3 linked regions of the Endozoicomonas sp. GU-1 genome follow. The protein of the gene in region 2 interacts with the protein of the main gene of each other region in a pairwise test. Links are inferred from orthologs where the notes say so. Each region holds a gene or a part of one and is shown on either strand. Other genes may lie near its edges. The genes, in order: O3276_RS12350, O3276_RS21045 and sfsA.

Region 1 (5,220 bases), 2.0 Mb from region 2 along the record:
GGATCCACGAGCTTGTTTGGTCCACCTGGCGGGTCGAAAAATGCAGGGTTTGGATCAGAGCCCTCGTCAGGATCCACGAGCTTGTCTGGTCCACCTGGCGGGTCGAAAAATGCAGGGTTTGGATCAGAGCCCTCGTCAGGATCCACGAGCTTGTTTGCTTCACCCGGAGGGTCGAAAAAGGTTGGGTTTGGATCAGAACCCTCGTCAGGATCCACGAGCTTGTTTGGTCCACCCAGCGGGTCGAAAAAGGTTGGGTTTGGATCAGAGCCCTCGTCAGGATCCACGAGCTTGTTTGTTCCACTCGGCGGGTCGAAAAAGGTTGGGTTTGGATCAGAGCCCTCGTCAGGATCCACGAGCTTGTTTGGTCCACCCGGCGGGTCAAAAAATGTTGGGTTTGGATCAGTGCCCTCGTCAGGATCCACGAGCTTGTTTGGCACACCCGGTGGGTCGAAAAATGTTGGATCTGCGGCACAACAATCAGAGCCCCCATCAGGATTCACGGGCTTATTTGGCGCACCCGGCAGGTCAGAAAATGTTGGATCTGCGTCACAATCAATGCCCCCGTCAGGATCCACGGGCTTATTTGGTGCACTCAGTGGGGTGGGAAATTTTGGATGGATGGAGGCACCACAAGTGCCATCCAGTACCGGATTTGTACCAATACCCGCTGGCGTTGAGCCCGGATTTACTGGCTCGGATCCCGCAACAGCATTGACATTTCTTTCTTCTCAGGAAGAAGAGTTTATTGATTTTGACGATATTCTTTAGGTTTTAATCAAGAGTAGTTTTCAACACCAACGCCGTCGGAAGGCGGCTTTAACTGCCCTCCGCAGAGCTCAATCCAGCAAGGATTTTATCCGCCCCCTGTTTCAGCAGTGATTCAGCCACCTGAATACCCGCAGATTCATACTCTTCAGCGGTACAGGTCACTTCACTGCGATAAATGGTCTGGCCATCAGGGCTGCCGACCAGGCCTCTGAGAAATAGACGGTCTCCGTCCAGTTCTGCAAATCCGCCAATCGGGACCTGACAACCACCGTTCAGTCGTCTGTTCATGGCCCGTTCAGCACCCACCCGGATGGCCGTGTGCTCGTCGTGCAAAGGGGCAATCAGTTGTCTGGTTTGCTCGTCATCCTGGCGTAACTCAATACCGACGGCACCCTGTCCGGCCGCTGGCAGGCTCACCGTGGTATCCAGGTAACTGCGAATGCGGTCAGCCATCGCCAGTCGAATCAATCCTGCGGCTGCCAGGATGATAGCGTCATATTGACCGTCATCCAGTTTGGCCAGACGGGTATTCACATTACCCCGCAGAAACTGAATGGTCAGATCAGGACGGGCAGCCAGTATCTGACACTGCCGGCGCAGGCTTGATGTGCCAACAACGGCACCCGGTGGGAGTTCGTCCAGAGAAGCATAGTGATTGGAGACAAAGGCATCCCGTGGGTCTTCCCGCGGGCAGATAACCCCAAGACCAAGCCCTTCGGGAAACTCCATGGGGACATCCTTCATGGAATGCACCGCAATATCGGCACGACCTTCCAGCAGCGCATTTTCCAGCTCTTTGACAAACAGCCCCTTGCCACCAATTTTCGCCAGTGGCGCGTCCAGAATGCGGTCGCCCTGGCTGGTCATTTTGACCAGTTCGACCCGGATATCCGGATGATGGTGTTCCAGCTGCTGTTTGACATATTCCGCCTGCCACAGGGCAAGGGCGCTTTTACGGGTGGCGATACGAACGGTTTTCACAGGATTGATGGCTTCTATTGTTCAAACAGTTGTGAGAGATAATACGACAGACCGGCTTTAAGAGACAGAGGCAGGCTCTGTTGGCCAAGCAGAGCCCGGAAGGGAGGTCAGACGTTACAGGGATTGCATGATTTTTTTGATCAACGGCACATGACGTCGGCTGATGGACAGTGGCTGTGGCACCTCCCTGAGATGGATAAAACAGTGCCCCTTATCATCCCGGGACAGACTTTCAATGGCATCACGGCGCACCAGCGCATTTCGGTGAATTCTGACAAAGTGCTGGCTGTGGTCTTCTTCCAGGGTTTTGAGCGAATCATCAATCAGCACTTCACCCTGGCGATGATGGACCGTCACATATTTATTATCCGCCATAAAGTAGAGCACATCATTCAGGGGAACCAACTCGATACCGCGCAGGGTTTTGGCGGCGATATGGCCCTGCGCCTGATGCTCTGGCAGATGGTCGTTCAGCCAGGCCAGTTGCAGACGATTCACTTTGCTGGCACGTTGTAATGCCTGATGCAAATGGTCCTGACGAATCGGTTTCAGCAGGTAACCCACGGCCTGGGCATCAAACGCTTCCAGGGCATGATTGTCATAGGCGGTGCAGAAAACCACGGCCGGTGGCTGGTCCATGGCGCTGATATACCTGGCAGCCTCCAGCCCGCCCATTACGGGCATACGAATGTCCATCAATACGATATCGGGGTGGTACTGGCTGCACAGATCGATGGCATCCCGTCCATTGCTGGCCTCATGTTCAAGCACCATAAAGTTATCAATCCGGCCAATCAGGTGTCTCAGCCGTTCCCGGGCCAGTGGCTCATCATCAACAATCAGGACATTCATTGTTCAGTGATCGGTTCCCGTCAGTAATTTATCAATGTTCTTATCAAATTTGTAAATCAACAGCGTTGTCCCATTGGCAGGGATAGCGCACCTGCGCCGTGTACCATTTGACCCCGGAATGCTCCCGGATATCCGTAGTCAGGCTGGCTTTGCTGCCATAGAGCATCGCCAGGCGGGAACGGATATTGTTCAGGGCAATCTGATTGCCCTTGGAAATGGTCTCAGTATATGGCATCGGATTTTCTACAGAAATCTGAACCATTTGCTGATCAATGTTGATGCTGATGGTAATGAAGCCACCGGCCTCCAGCGGCTGAATGCCATGGTAAATGGCGTTCTCCACCAAAGGCTGCAAGGTAAAGGGAGGAATAGACAGCCTGTGCGGAAGTTCACCAACCAGCCACTTGACCTCAAGGCGCTCACCCAGCCTTTGCTGCTCGATTCTCAGGTAACTTTCGCTGATCTGTATCTCTTTCTGGATGGGGACGACCGCACTCTTGTTCTGACCGGGATTTTGCAGGCTGGCCCTGAACAGGTCTGACAGGTCTTCCACCGCCTGCTCTGCTTTTTCAGGGTTGACCTGAATCAGGCTGGCAATAATGTTCATGGAATTAAACAGGAAATGCGGGCGCATCGTCGCCTGCAATGAGTCGAGGCGGGCATTGTGGATAACCTGTTGCTGCAAACTGACTTCATACTGAATGTAAAAATAGCGCAGCAGCATGGCCGAGATAATCAGTGCCGCCAGCAGATTGCGGTTGACCTGCTGCCAGTCCGGTGCAAAGTGAACAGGCGACAGCAAGGTCTGAGAGAGCAACGTAAGCAGCAGCGTAATGATCTGTACGCCCAACAGAGAAATCATAACCGACTGCCAGATGGGAAGCCCCTTCAGGAAAGGCCTGGCCAGATAGAGAAAGGCGCTGCTGGAGAGCACAATCCACTGAACAAACAGTGACAGCATGGCCAGTCGTGTCCAGCTGAAGTCGACCTCGCCAGGCAGGGCAAGCACCTGAACCAGGACAAACAACTCAGAAATCAGCACCAGCATAAACACCGACTGACCTGACCCAAGGTCGGGGAGAAAAAGTCATCTTTGTTGTGCCGGGGCTGGATCATCATAGGGCGGCTCTTGTTCTCAATGCTAAGTACTTATTTGAGAACCCGTTTTTATCAGGGGCTGTTTATCTCAGGCGGCCTCTCAGGTAAAAGGCAGTTCATTATTGTTATCGGAAGTCTGTCTATTCTCTTGCCCGGAAGGAGGCTGTGGGCGATGCAATCAAGCCATGACACCGATATAATGCCTCCGCTCACAACGCGCCAATGCCGGAGCGGTATTGATTGTACGTTCGTCTTTAAAAAATGAGAACCGGGTGGGGAAGAGATTAATGTCGGCAAGCCATTCAGCAGATCAGGGTGAAAAGCACAGTAACCACAGCTCTAATCAACAATGGGGTGGGCGTTTCAGCGAAGGTGTCGATGCCTTTGTTGCCCGTTTTACCGCTTCTATTGATTTTGACCGACGCCTTTATCGCCACGATATTCAGGGGTCAATGGCCCATGCCCGGATGCTGCACCGGGCGGGTATTCTGAGCGAAGATGAACTCAATGCCATTATCTCTGGCCTTGAAGGTATTCTTGAGGATATTGAGCAGGACCGTATCGACTGGTCCATTGAGCTTGAAGACATCCACATGAATATCGAGGCTCGCCTGACGGATCGCATTGGCGCTGCCGGCAAAAAACTGCACACCGGGCGCTCCAGAAATGACCAGGTCGCTACCGACATTCGTTTATGGCTGCGTGATGAGATTGACGCCATATCAGCAGAACTCAAGCGCCTGCAGCACGGCCTGCTGGTGGTTGCCGAGCGTGAAGCCGACACCATCATGCCAGGCTTTACCCATCTGCAAACAGCGCAGCCTGTGACCTTCGGTCATCACCTTATGGCCTGGTATGAGATGCTGGTGCGTGACGATGAGCGCCTGCAGGACTGCCGCAAGCGTGTTAATATCAGCCCTCTGGGTGCTGCTGCACTGGCAGGCACCACCTACCCTGTTGATCGGGAATATACGGCTTCTGCCCTTGGTTTTGAGCGCCCTTCCCGCAACTCTCTGGACTCCGTCAGTGACCGGGACTTTGCCATTGAGTTCTGTGCCGCCGGGGCCCTGATCATGACGCATTTGTCACGCATGTCTGAAGAACTGGTGCTGTGGACTTCAGCGCAGTTTAACTTTATTGACCTGCCAGATCGCTTCTGTACCGGCTCTTCCATTATGCCGCAGAAGAAAAACCCCGATGTGCCGGAACTGGTCAGAGGCAAAACCGGCCGGGTCAATGGCCATCTGGTGTCATTGCTGACCTTGATGAAATCACAACCGCTGGCTTACAACAAAGACAATCAGGAAGATAAGGAACCGCTGTTTGATACGGTGGATACCCTCAGGGATTGTCTGCGGGCGTTTGCTGATATGGTGCCGCATATTCAGGCCCGCAAAGAGAACATGCTGGAAGCCGCTCGCCGGGGTTTCAGTACCGCTACCGATCTGGCGGATTACCTGGTGCGCCGTGGCATGCCCTTCAGGAATGCCCATGAAGTGGTGGGTAAGGCCGTGGCCTTTG
Region 2 (5,224 bases):
TTGATCGCATCAATCGCCACCTTTTGCAGCTCACTGTCCAGATAAAGGTTAAGATCCTGCCCGGCGTGCGGGCTAACTTTTTTCAACACGCGCAATACCCGGCCACGTGCATTGGTCTCTACCTCCTGGTGACCGGGTTTACCCAGAAGTACCGACTCGTAGGCGCGCTCTACACCAATCTTGCCTGTGGTATGAGTCCCGGAGTAGAGAGTCGGGTCCAGACGTTTCAAGTCCCGATCATTGATTCGGCCTACATAGCCGATGCTGTGGGCAAAACGCTTTCCTTCGGGGTACTGCCGAATCAGTTCAGCATTGATATCCACCCCCGGCAAACGGAAAAGATTCACCGAAATGCGGGCAATCTCTTGGCGGTAAGATCAAACTTCAGAGGGACCGCTTCATAAGGTCGGCGTCGTTTCACCCGTTGATGAAAACGCTGCAGCTCACCGTCGGTCAGAGACAAAATATGACCAATATCATCCAGCAAACCAGCAAGATCTTTGGTCTGCTCCCGAACAATCGACAATATATGGCTGGGCTTGTTAACGGCAAGAAGCTTGCCATTGGTGTCGTATATCAGGCCACGGGTAGGAGGGATTGGCTGAGCCAGTACACGATTCTCATCCGATTGCGTTGACAACTCATTGTAGCGAACAACCTGAAGATAGAAGAGGCGGGAAACCAGCCCCATAGCAAGGAGCACCATAAAGCCAATGGCAACCCAGATCCGGATATTTACCAGTCTTTTTTCTGCCCCATGGTCCTTTAAGGTATCCTGCGGCATGTTATATCTCAGTCATCAGTCGTATGGTCAAAGGGCTGCTCTTAAATGCATCAACTGATACATTAGCCTGTTAATACACAAATATTAAACGTAAAAAATGCAGTGTTTCTCAAGAAAAAACACTGCATTTCAAATAAAAACTCTCACCAGAAAGCTAGCCTTCACTTTTACTTGAGTGAAAGTACTTCGTCAATCAAGGTTACATCAGTTTTACTTGTGGTAGGGATGATTGTGAAGAATGCTCCAGGCTCTGTAAACCTGCTCAGCCACCACAACCCGGACCAGCGGGTGCGGCAATGTTAATGGCGACAATGACCAGCGGAGATCCGCCTTTGCCAGGCATGATGCATGTAAACCTTCCGGCCCGCCGACCAGTAAACTGACGTTGCGGCCACTGTGCAGCCACGCTCCCATGTTGTCCGCCAGCTTCTCTGTGCTCCAGGCCTTGCCCATAATTTCCATGGTGACCACCAGGTCGCCTGAACCCACAGCAGCGAGCATCTGGCCAGCCTCTTTCTCCTGAAGGCGATTAATATCAGAGCCTTTACTGCGCTTACCGAGAGGAATCTCAACAAGCTCCAGTTTCACGTCCGCACCCAGCCGACGACTGTATTCCCTGTAGCCCTCTTCAACCCAACCCGGCATTTTTGAGCCAACCGATATCAGCCGAATCCGCATCAGGAGGGCTCAGCGACAACCAGGTCAGCACTGTCCCAAAGTCTTTCCAGGTCATAGAACTGGCGGGTAGCAGGCAGCATCAGGTGGACAACGACATCACCAAGATCCACCAGAACCCACTCGGACTTGTCCTGACCTTCAACCCCTAACGGTCGAACACCCTGTTTCTTACACTGCTCAATGACATTATCCGCCAGCGACTTTACATGGCGGTTGGAGGTACCACAGGCAATCACCATAAAATCGGTCACACTGGTTTGACCCGAAACATTCAAACAGGTGATTTCATTACCTTTTACTTCTTCAATAGCTTCGACAACAAGCTGTTTTAACTCATCAGAATGCATAGACTGCAAAATTAACCTCGTATTGACGATCCGGCAGAGCATGGTTTGTTACCCTGTGCCGAATCAGGCCATTTAAACAGGGCAGGCTCTCAGCATTAATCATAGAAGTCAATGCCCGATACCCTCCAGAGGCGGAAATCCACTATCAGAGCAGTAAGTAGTTAACCAAATGAAATCATATATTTCTGACTAAGTTGTCAGTCACTCTGCGGCGTTGCAACTCCGGTCACATAGCTACGGCTATGCTCCCTACGTTGCGCCTTGCATAGCAACTGCCCACTTAGCCAGAAATATACGATTCCATTTGGCCAACTACTTATCACTGGCGAATATGGCCATCCCCAAAAACCACATACTTTTGCGAAGTCAGCCCTTCCAGGCCGACTGGCCCACGGGCATGGATTTTGTCGGTAGAGATACCAATTTCAGCACCCAGCCCATATTCAAACCCGTCGGCAAAACGGGTGGATGCATTCACCATAACAGAGCTTGAATCCACCTCCCGCATAAAGCGGCGGGCACGGGTAAAATCTTCAGTGACGATGGCATCGGTATGATGAGAACCGTAGCGATTGATATGAGCAATTGCTTCATCCATATCCAGAACCACTTTAATGGCCAGAACAGGGCCAAGATACTCTTCTGACCAGTCTTCTTCTGTTGCTGCTATCGCACCGGGCAGAATCTCACAGGTGACGGGGCATCCCCGCAGCTCAACACCCTTCTGGGAATAAAGTCCTGAAAGCTCCCGCAGCAAAGGCTGAGCCACATCCTGATGCACCAGCAACGTTTCCATGGCATTGCACACACCATAGCGATGGGTTTTTGCATTCATGGCAATCCGGACGGCCTTGCTGTGATCTGCCCGATCATCCAGATAGACATGGCAGACACCGTCCAGGTGTTTAATCACCGGTACCCGGGCGTCGGCACTGATGCGCTCAATCAGTCCCTTGCCACCACGAGGTACGATCACATCGACATACTCAGACATGGTGATCAGCACACCGACAGCGGCACGGTCAATAGTTTCAACCACCTGCACCGCATCTTCAGGCAGCCCTGCCTGGGCCAGCCCCTGCTGAATGCACCGGGCAATAGCCTGATTGGAATGAATGGACTCACTGCCTCCACGGAGAATAACCGCATTGCCAGATTTCAGACACAGGCTTGCTGCTTCCACGGTGACGTTCGGACGGGACTCATAGATAATGCCAATGACGCCCAGAGGCACCCGCATTTTGCCTATCTGAATACCGCTGGGCACATACTTCATATCATCAATAGTGCCGATGGGGTCTGGCAGGGCGGCCACCTGACGGAGACCTTCAATCATGGTATCAATTCGGGCATCGGTCAGTTCAAGGCGATCCAGCATGGCGGCATCAAGCCCACGCTCCCGGCCAGCGTCCAGATCCCGGGTATTGACAAACTTCAGCTGAGAACGATCCGCTTCCAGTGCGTCTGCTATCGCCAGAAGTGCCCTGTTTTTCATCGCAGTATCAGCAACGGCCATCTCCTTACTGGCCTGCCGGGCTCTCTGGCCCAGTCCATGCATGTACTCCGTCACTTGATCAGCCAATGTCTTTTCTCCCGGCAACTTGCATCACCACTATCGTTTATTCTCTGCAATAAAAGGCTGCAAAACAGCCATATTATCAGTCCGCAATCGGCATGGTAAATTCAAATATCGTCCCGCCTTCCGGGTGACGCTGGAATGTCAACCGACCACCATGGGACTGAATAATGGAGTGACACACTGTCAGCCCAATACCCATACCATCCGCCTTGGTGGTGTAAAACGGCGTAAACAGTTTTTCTTCGGCATCATCTGCCAGACCATGGCCACGGTCAATGACCGACACTTTGACAAAGTTATCATCCAGCTTTTCGGTGCGAACATAGACACCGATACTGCGGGTCTCCATATCTCTCATCGCTTCCATGCCATTACGAATCAGGTTCAATGCCACCTGCTGGATCTGCACAGGGTCAACCTTCACATTCGGAAGCCCCTCTTCCTGCTCCAGATGAATTTCCATGTGGTTGTTACGGGCGTCAACTTCGGCAAGCTTGTAGGTATCCTGAATCAACCGGTTGGGATCGACGCTGCCGAGAACATGGTCCGGCTTCTTCACAAAAGAACGAATACGGGCAATGATTTCCCCGGCCCGTCGGGCCTGGGTATTGACTTTTTCCATGGCCTCGGAAAGACCAAGGTCATCGGCCAATTCCAGCCGGGCCAGCATTCTTCTGGCCACCTGGGCGTAATTGGAAATCGCGGTCAATGGCTGATTTACCTCGTGGGCAAAGCCAGCGGCCATCTCACCCATGGTGCTCAACCGGGAGACGTGGGTCAGCTGCTCTTTCTGGCTTTCCAGTTCATCCAGGGCCTTCTGCAGGGCTTCCTGCTGCCTTTTTTTCTCGGAAATATCCCTGAACACAACCACTGCGCCACTGGGGGCACTGTTTTCCATAATCGGCGTACAGGAAAAATCCACCGGAAACGGCGAACCGTCACTGTGCAGGAACGTGGCATTTTCAACGGTTTTACTGACACCCTTGCCCAGGGATACCTCAATCGGTGCCAGTGGCCCTGATGGGGCATCTTCACTGCCTTTCATTAACTGAATCAGGTTCTGGCCCGTCAGTTGTTCTATGGACCAGCCGGTCATGGCAGAGGCTGCCGGGTTGGCAAAGGTAATCAGTCCCAGTCGATCAAGGCCGAATATCCCTTCATTCATACTTTCCAGAATGCGGGCCTTATCAGCCTCCAGCTGTCGATTTCTCGCGGAAAGTGCCTGTTCAAGCTTATGGATTTTCAACTGGGTCTGTACCCGGGCAATGACCTCTTCCGCTTGAAATGGCTTGGAGATAAAGTCCACTGCGCCGGTTTCCAGGCCCCTGACCTTGTCTTTGGTATCATCCAGGGCGGACAGGAAAATCACGGTTATATTGCGGGTTTCCGGGCTTTCCTTCAGCCGTTGGCAGACCTCATAGCCATCCATGCCGGGCATCATAATATCCAGCAACACTAAAGCGGGTTTTGCCTTGACAGCGATCCTGAGAGCACTCTCTCCATTCTTGGCAATAAGAAGCTTATAGCCACGGCCACTGAGGGTTTGCAGTAATACCTGCAAATTGGTCGGATTGTCATCCACAAGAAGAATACGCTCTTCTTCATGCTGCTCTACAGGAGCTTCAGCCAGATACATCGTCAGCAGATCCTGATTTCAGAAGGTTCATCAATGTAAAAATAGACGGAAATAAGTGGCTTATCTTACTATAACTTCGGCTTTTATCAGAGACCTTACTGCCATCAATCACTCTGGCCAATGTTTTCAACGTTGAGAATTCTTTTCCTGAGTCCTCTTATTCATGTTTCAATAGAGCTATTTCCCGTATTGATCCAATG
Region 3 (5,167 bases), 2.2 Mb from region 2 along the record:
CCGTTTCGCTGGAATTGCCGCAAAACGTCAACGGTCGTCCAGAGAGTTCTGCAAAATCTCTTTTTTTCCCGCCATGTTGCTCATGGTCCAGTTTTTTATTCCCCAGGACAGGATCTCTTCAACAGAGTTCATCAACAGGTCTGGCTCTGGTTTCAGGCCAAATGCCGACAATGCCTTGATCATCAGTGGACGGGGGTTGTCCAGTGGTATGGCGGGCGCATGGTTTTGCTTGCTGAGTTTATGGCCGGGGTTCCGGGTAATCACCGGAACATGGGCATAGACCGGGTGCGGATACTGTAGCTGGCTTTGCAGATAGAGCTGTCTCGGGGTTGAATCCAGAATGTCTACCCCCCTGACAATATGGGTAACCCCCTGAAAGTGATCATCAACGCAAACGGCCAGTTGGTAGGCGTATAGCCCATCTTTGCGCTTGAGAATAAAATCACCAAGGGCGCTTAAATCAAACCGCTGATCGCCCTGAATACGATCCTGAAATTGCATGATATCGTCATGGCACAACAGCCTGAGGCTATGGGGCTGGTTTGGGATGCCACGATGATGGCGACAGTAACCGGGGTACACACCGTTCAAACCGGCCAGTTTCTTGCGGGTGCAGGTACAGGGGTAAAGTCTCTCGGTACGGAGCAGAGTGTCCAGGGCCTGGTCATAGGCTTCGCTGCGATCACTCTGAAACAGCACGCTGTCATCCCAATGCAGGCCATAAACGTCCAGCGCCTTGAGAATCAGGTCGGCCGCTTTGGGCTGTTCTCTTGGCGGGTCAATGTCTTCCATGCGCACGAGCCATTTTCCCTGATGGGCCTGAGCATCCAGATAACTGGCCAGTGCCGCAACCAGAGAGCCAAAGTGCAGAGGGCCGGAAGGAGACGGCGCAAAACGTCCAACGTAGGAGGGGGTGCTCAGTGTGTCGCCCATAGGAAGTGATGATCAATCAGGCAAGTGGTCTTGAGTGAGTGCCGTCAGGATTTGTCCCGGAATAACTTCATCATTTTACTCAGTCGGGGAAAAGGTCGCTGGCCGCCACCGGCAAAAGCACAAACGGTTCCGGCTTTTCGGGTAGCGTCTGTAGAAATGTCGAAGTGATTTCAGGACAGTTCCTTAACTATAAAGAACCGGTCGACAATGAATCAGACTATGGTACTAACGTACCATAGTCTGATTCATCATCCGGGTACATCAGTTACCCAGCTGTCTTTCCTTGATCTCGGCCAGTGTCTTACAGTCGATACACAACGTAGCAGTGGGGCGGGCTTCCAGGCGACGAATGCCGATTTCTACGCCACAGCTGTCGCAGAAACCGTAATCGTCTTCTTCGATCCGGGACAGCGTATCGTTGATTTTCTTGATCAGTTTACGCTCACGGTCACGGGTTCTCAGTTCAAGGCTGAACTCTTCTTCCTGACTGGCGCGGTCCGCCGGATCAGGGAAGTTCGCGGCCTCATCCTGCATATGGTTCACTGTACGATCCACTTCTTCCATCAGCTCCTGCTTCCAGTTTTGCAGGATCCTGGTGAAGTGAGCGATCTGTTGCTCGTTCATGTATTCTTCCCCATCCTTTTCCTGGTAGGGGGTATACGATTTGAGCAGATTGCCTGTATCCGCGTTTTTCTGTGCTGACATGATTACAGCCTCACCACCTTCTATTCATGAGCCAGGGGATCTCTCAAATGAGCAAGAATCCTGGATCTCTCCATTTAGAGGCGCTCGCGTTCTGCCTGTTGAAAGCAGCCTCTGCGATCCCTCTGTTACTGCCGGTAAACCGGCTCCCTGAAAGCCAAGGTCAACACCACGGGTGCCTGGCGAGAACAAAAGCTCCTGGCACTTGCCTCTTGCCTTCCTTAAAGAAGCGGAGAAACTACCAAAACCCATGGCAAGACGCCATAAAAAAATGTCATCCGCTTTCTGACATTGACCAAAACCTGTACTCAGGTCAACTGATAATATTCTCCGAATCTGCTACCCAATGGATTCAGAGAGCCTGTCAGTCCTGTAGGGTCAGGTATGATGAATCGGCATCTTAGGATGCTATTTTAGAATTTCAATACGTAAATTAATGAAATTAAGTAATGAGCACCCCTGATGAAATACGATAATAGGCTATCTGAGGCCCGCCTGATAAAAAGATACAAACGTTTCATGGCCGATGTTGAGCTGGCTGATGGCTCACAGATTACCCTGCATTGCCCGAATACCGGCTCCATGAAAAACTGCCTCTACCCGGGGTATCGGGTATGGTATTCCGACTCAGGAAATCCCCGGCGTAAATACCCCTGTACCTGGGAACAGGCGGAAATTCCGGTGGCGTTTAACGGCGAAGAACGCCTCACCCTGGCAGGGCTGAATACCGGACGAGCCAATGCCCTGGTTGAGGAGCTTGTGCGGTCTGGCCAGGTGTCAGAGCTGTCCGGCTACCAGAGCGTCCGCCGTGAAGTTCGTTATGGTGAAGAAAAGAGCAGAATTGATCTGCTGCTGCAACAGGAGGGCCTGCCTAACTGTTATGTGGAAGTTAAAAGTGTCACGCTGGCAATGGGGAATGGGCTTGGCCTGTTCCCGGATGCCGTCACCAGCCGGGGCACCAAACATCTGCGAGAACTCACCCAGATGGTTGCTGATGGCCATCGATCCGTGTTGTTTTTCTGCGTTCAGCATACCGGTATTGACCATGTGGCGGCGGCACAGGCGATTGATCCGGTTTATGCAGAAGAACTGCAAAAGGCGGTTGCTGCTGGCGTGGAGGTGATGGCCTGGGGGGCAGACATGTCGCCGGACAACATTACCTTGGTCCGGCAGTTGCCGGTTGGATAACAACCCAATGCCCTGGTTCTGTTCGGTGCCCGTGAGAACGAAGATGTGAGTTGTAGCACTGAGCAATATGAATCGTGGCACTGGAATTTTTGTCGCTGCCTTTTAGCTGTGCAGGCGTTCAGGTAAACCGCAGGAATCGGAGATATGGCACACCTATGGCCTGCCAGGGTAGCTCCGGCTCGCTCTACCGTGACAGCGGCAGGTAGATGTACTGCGTTACCGAATACGGCAGCGGCAGCGACTTGACCGCCTGCTTCATTGGCAGCTTGTTGCGATCCAGGTGTTTGATCAATCGGCCCCGGATGCTGCTCCGGCAGCGCGATTTGAGAGACGGCAAACGAGGGACAGAAATAAAATTCTGGATGATGTTTTTTGTTGCAGGCGTTCCATGTTGCCAGGCGGCCCGACCATGCTTATCCCTGAGGTTCGGATCAGCCCCGTTTACCAGAAGTGTCTCGACAATCGCATTGCGATCTTTGCAAGCAACGAGGCAGGCATTGACTGCCTGGTGCAGCGGGGTATGACCGCCCTTTCCGGGCATATTCGGGTCAGCTCCGCTGGCCAGCAGGGTCTCGACAATAGCAAGGTGACCCGCATCAGCTGCCCGGTGCAGCGGGGTGTAGTTGACAACTCCGGGCCTGTTCGGGTCAGCCCCCTTGACCAGCGCCACTTCAACTTGATCCGCCCATCCATGAATGGAAAATTTCTGCAACAGGCTGTTCCAGTCCAGCTGATGGGCTTTAGGTAACAGGGTTTTGTACACCTCGAGATGACCGCAGTCAACAGCAGATTGCAAGGCTGTCAACCCATTCATGCACTTGAGGTTCGGGTCAGCCCCGGAGGCCAGCAGGGTCTCGACAATAGCAGAGTGACCAGCGATGGCTGCCCTGTGCAGCGCGGTGTAATTGCCATTTCCGAGAATGTTCGGGGCAGCTCCGTTAGCCAGCAGGACCACGACAATAGCAAGGTGACCAGCGGCAGCTGCCCCGTGCAGCGGGGCGTGGCCATCTACAAGAGTGTTCGGGTCAGCTCCTTTGGCCAATGCCACTTCAACTTGATCCTCCCATCCATGAAAGGAAAAGCCCTGTAACAGTCTGTTCCAGTCCAGCTGATGGGTAACAGGTAGCAGGGTTTTGTATACATCAAGATGACCATATTCAACGGCAAAGTGTAAGGCTGACATCAAACCCCGGGTGAGGTTCGGGTCAGCCCGGTAGGCCAGCAGGATCTTGACAATAGCATGGTGACCCTCCTTAGCGGCATGCTGCAGCGGGGTGTAACAGGCATATAGGTAATTGTTCGGATCAGCCCCGTTGGCCAGAAGGGTTTCGACCCTGGCAAGGGCACCATCTTCAGCTGCTTCAGCCAGAATGTTGATAATGTGACGTACTCCCTCAATAGAAATTCAGGTTTGATCCGTCGATAGGTTACCTTCCTGACCCTTGCTATTCGGGTGCTGTGTCCAGTTTAGATAGGATTTGCTGAACAAAAGCAAATTTTTAGACCAATTGATTGCAACCGCACGACTGCATGGATGCAGGAGCCAGAGCTACGCAGGAGCAGTTGCCGTGTAGGGCAGTCTATTTCCGGCCAGCCTCCCGGAGCAGCTCCGACTCGCCCTACAGTGACAGCAGGCGATCGACATACTGCATTGCTGGAGGATTAAGCGGCAGAAACCTGACCGCCTCCTTCATTGGTAGTCCGTTGTCGGGCAGACACTTGACCAGCCGACCCCGGATGCTGGCCCGGCAGTAGAATTGGAGAGAGTGAGGTACAGACATGAAATGCTGGATGGCTTCTTTTATGGCTTCTGTCATTGCACATTGACAGGCTGTCCGTCCATTCCAGTCTTTGAATTTCGGGTCAGCCCCGTTGACCAGCAGAGTCTTGACAATATCAAAGTGACCATCCTCGGCTGCCCTGTGCAGCAGGGTTTTGTGGTAAAAATCGGGAATATTCGGGTCAGCCCCGTTGGCCAGTGCCGCTTCAACTTGATCTTTCCATCCTTCATAGACAAGTTTCGGTAACAGGCTGTTCCAGTCCGGCTGATGGGTTACAGGTAACAGGGTTCTGTATACATCCGGGTAATCACTGTTAAGTCCAGATGTCAAGGCTTTCCGTCCAGTCCCATCCTTTAGGTTCGGGTCAGCCCCAATGGCCAGCAGGGGCTCGACCATAGCATGGTGACCTTCGAGAGCGGCAAAATGCAAGGCTGTCCTTCCACTAATGTCCTTGAGGTTTGGGTCAGCCCCGTAGGTCAGCAGGGTCTTGGCAATAACATGGTGACCAGCGTTAACTGCCCGGTGCAGCGGGGTTTCATTGTTATTTCCGGGAATATCCGGGT

What was found.
Region 1: the proteins of O3276_RS21045 (region 2) and O3276_RS12350 interact in binary tests that used the Escherichia coli proteins (3 or more experiments, as listed by UniProt). The link is inferred for Endozoicomonas sp. GU-1 from one-to-one orthologs.
Region 3: the proteins of O3276_RS21045 (region 2) and sfsA interact in binary tests that used the Escherichia coli proteins (3 or more experiments, as listed by UniProt). The link is inferred for Endozoicomonas sp. GU-1 from one-to-one orthologs.

Annotation. Positions count from the first base shown.
Region 1 is NZ_CP114771.1:3,016,265-3,021,484, reverse strand. The notes cover bases 733-3,684. They hold O3276_RS12350 (LytR/AlgR family response regulator transcription factor), read right to left. Parts: upstream 2,602-3,684; coding sequence 1,864-2,601; downstream 733-1,863. Other genes in these bases: O3276_RS12345 (sensor histidine kinase), read right to left, coding at 2,645-3,649; hemC (hydroxymethylbilane synthase), read right to left, coding at 817-1,749; O3276_RS12360 (hypothetical protein), read left to right, coding at 733-768. Outside these bases: more of O3276_RS12360, read left to right, coding at 1-732; argH (argininosuccinate lyase), read left to right, coding at 3,987-5,220. UniProt on the Escherichia coli protein: Member of the two-component regulatory system BtsS/BtsR, which is part of a nutrient-sensing regulatory network composed of BtsS/BtsR, the low-affinity pyruvate signaling system YpdA/YpdB and their respective target proteins, BtsT and YhjX.
Region 2 is NZ_CP114771.1:5,034,865-5,040,088, reverse strand. What follows is about bases 1,249-4,204. They hold O3276_RS21045 (glutamate-5-semialdehyde dehydrogenase), read right to left. Parts: upstream 3,368-4,204; coding sequence 2,129-3,367; downstream 1,249-2,128. Other genes in these bases: O3276_RS21040 (ATP-binding response regulator), read right to left, coding at 3,468-4,204; rsfS (ribosome silencing factor), read right to left, coding at 1,462-1,809; rlmH (23S rRNA (pseudouridine(1915)-N(3))-methyltransferase RlmH), read right to left, coding at 1,249-1,462. Outside these bases: more of rlmH, read right to left, coding at 995-1,248; more of O3276_RS21040, read right to left, coding at 4,205-5,024. UniProt on the Escherichia coli protein: Catalyzes the NADPH-dependent reduction of L-glutamate 5-phosphate into L-glutamate 5-semialdehyde and phosphate. The product spontaneously undergoes cyclization to form 1-pyrroline-5-carboxylate.
Region 3 is NZ_CP114771.1:2,797,380-2,802,546, forward strand. What follows is about bases 1,062-3,960. They hold sfsA (DNA/RNA nuclease SfsA), read left to right. Parts: upstream 1,062-2,097; coding sequence 2,098-2,823; downstream 2,824-3,960. Other genes in these bases: dksA (RNA polymerase-binding protein DksA), read right to left, coding at 1,195-1,638; O3276_RS11590 (ankyrin repeat domain-containing protein), read right to left, coding at 3,008-3,960. Outside these bases: tRNA glutamyl-Q(34) synthetase GluQRS, read right to left, coding at 28-933; more of O3276_RS11590, read right to left, coding at 3,961-4,228; O3276_RS11595 (ankyrin repeat and SOCS box protein), read right to left, coding at 4,443-5,167. UniProt on the Escherichia coli protein: Binds to DNA non-specifically. Could be a regulatory factor involved in maltose metabolism.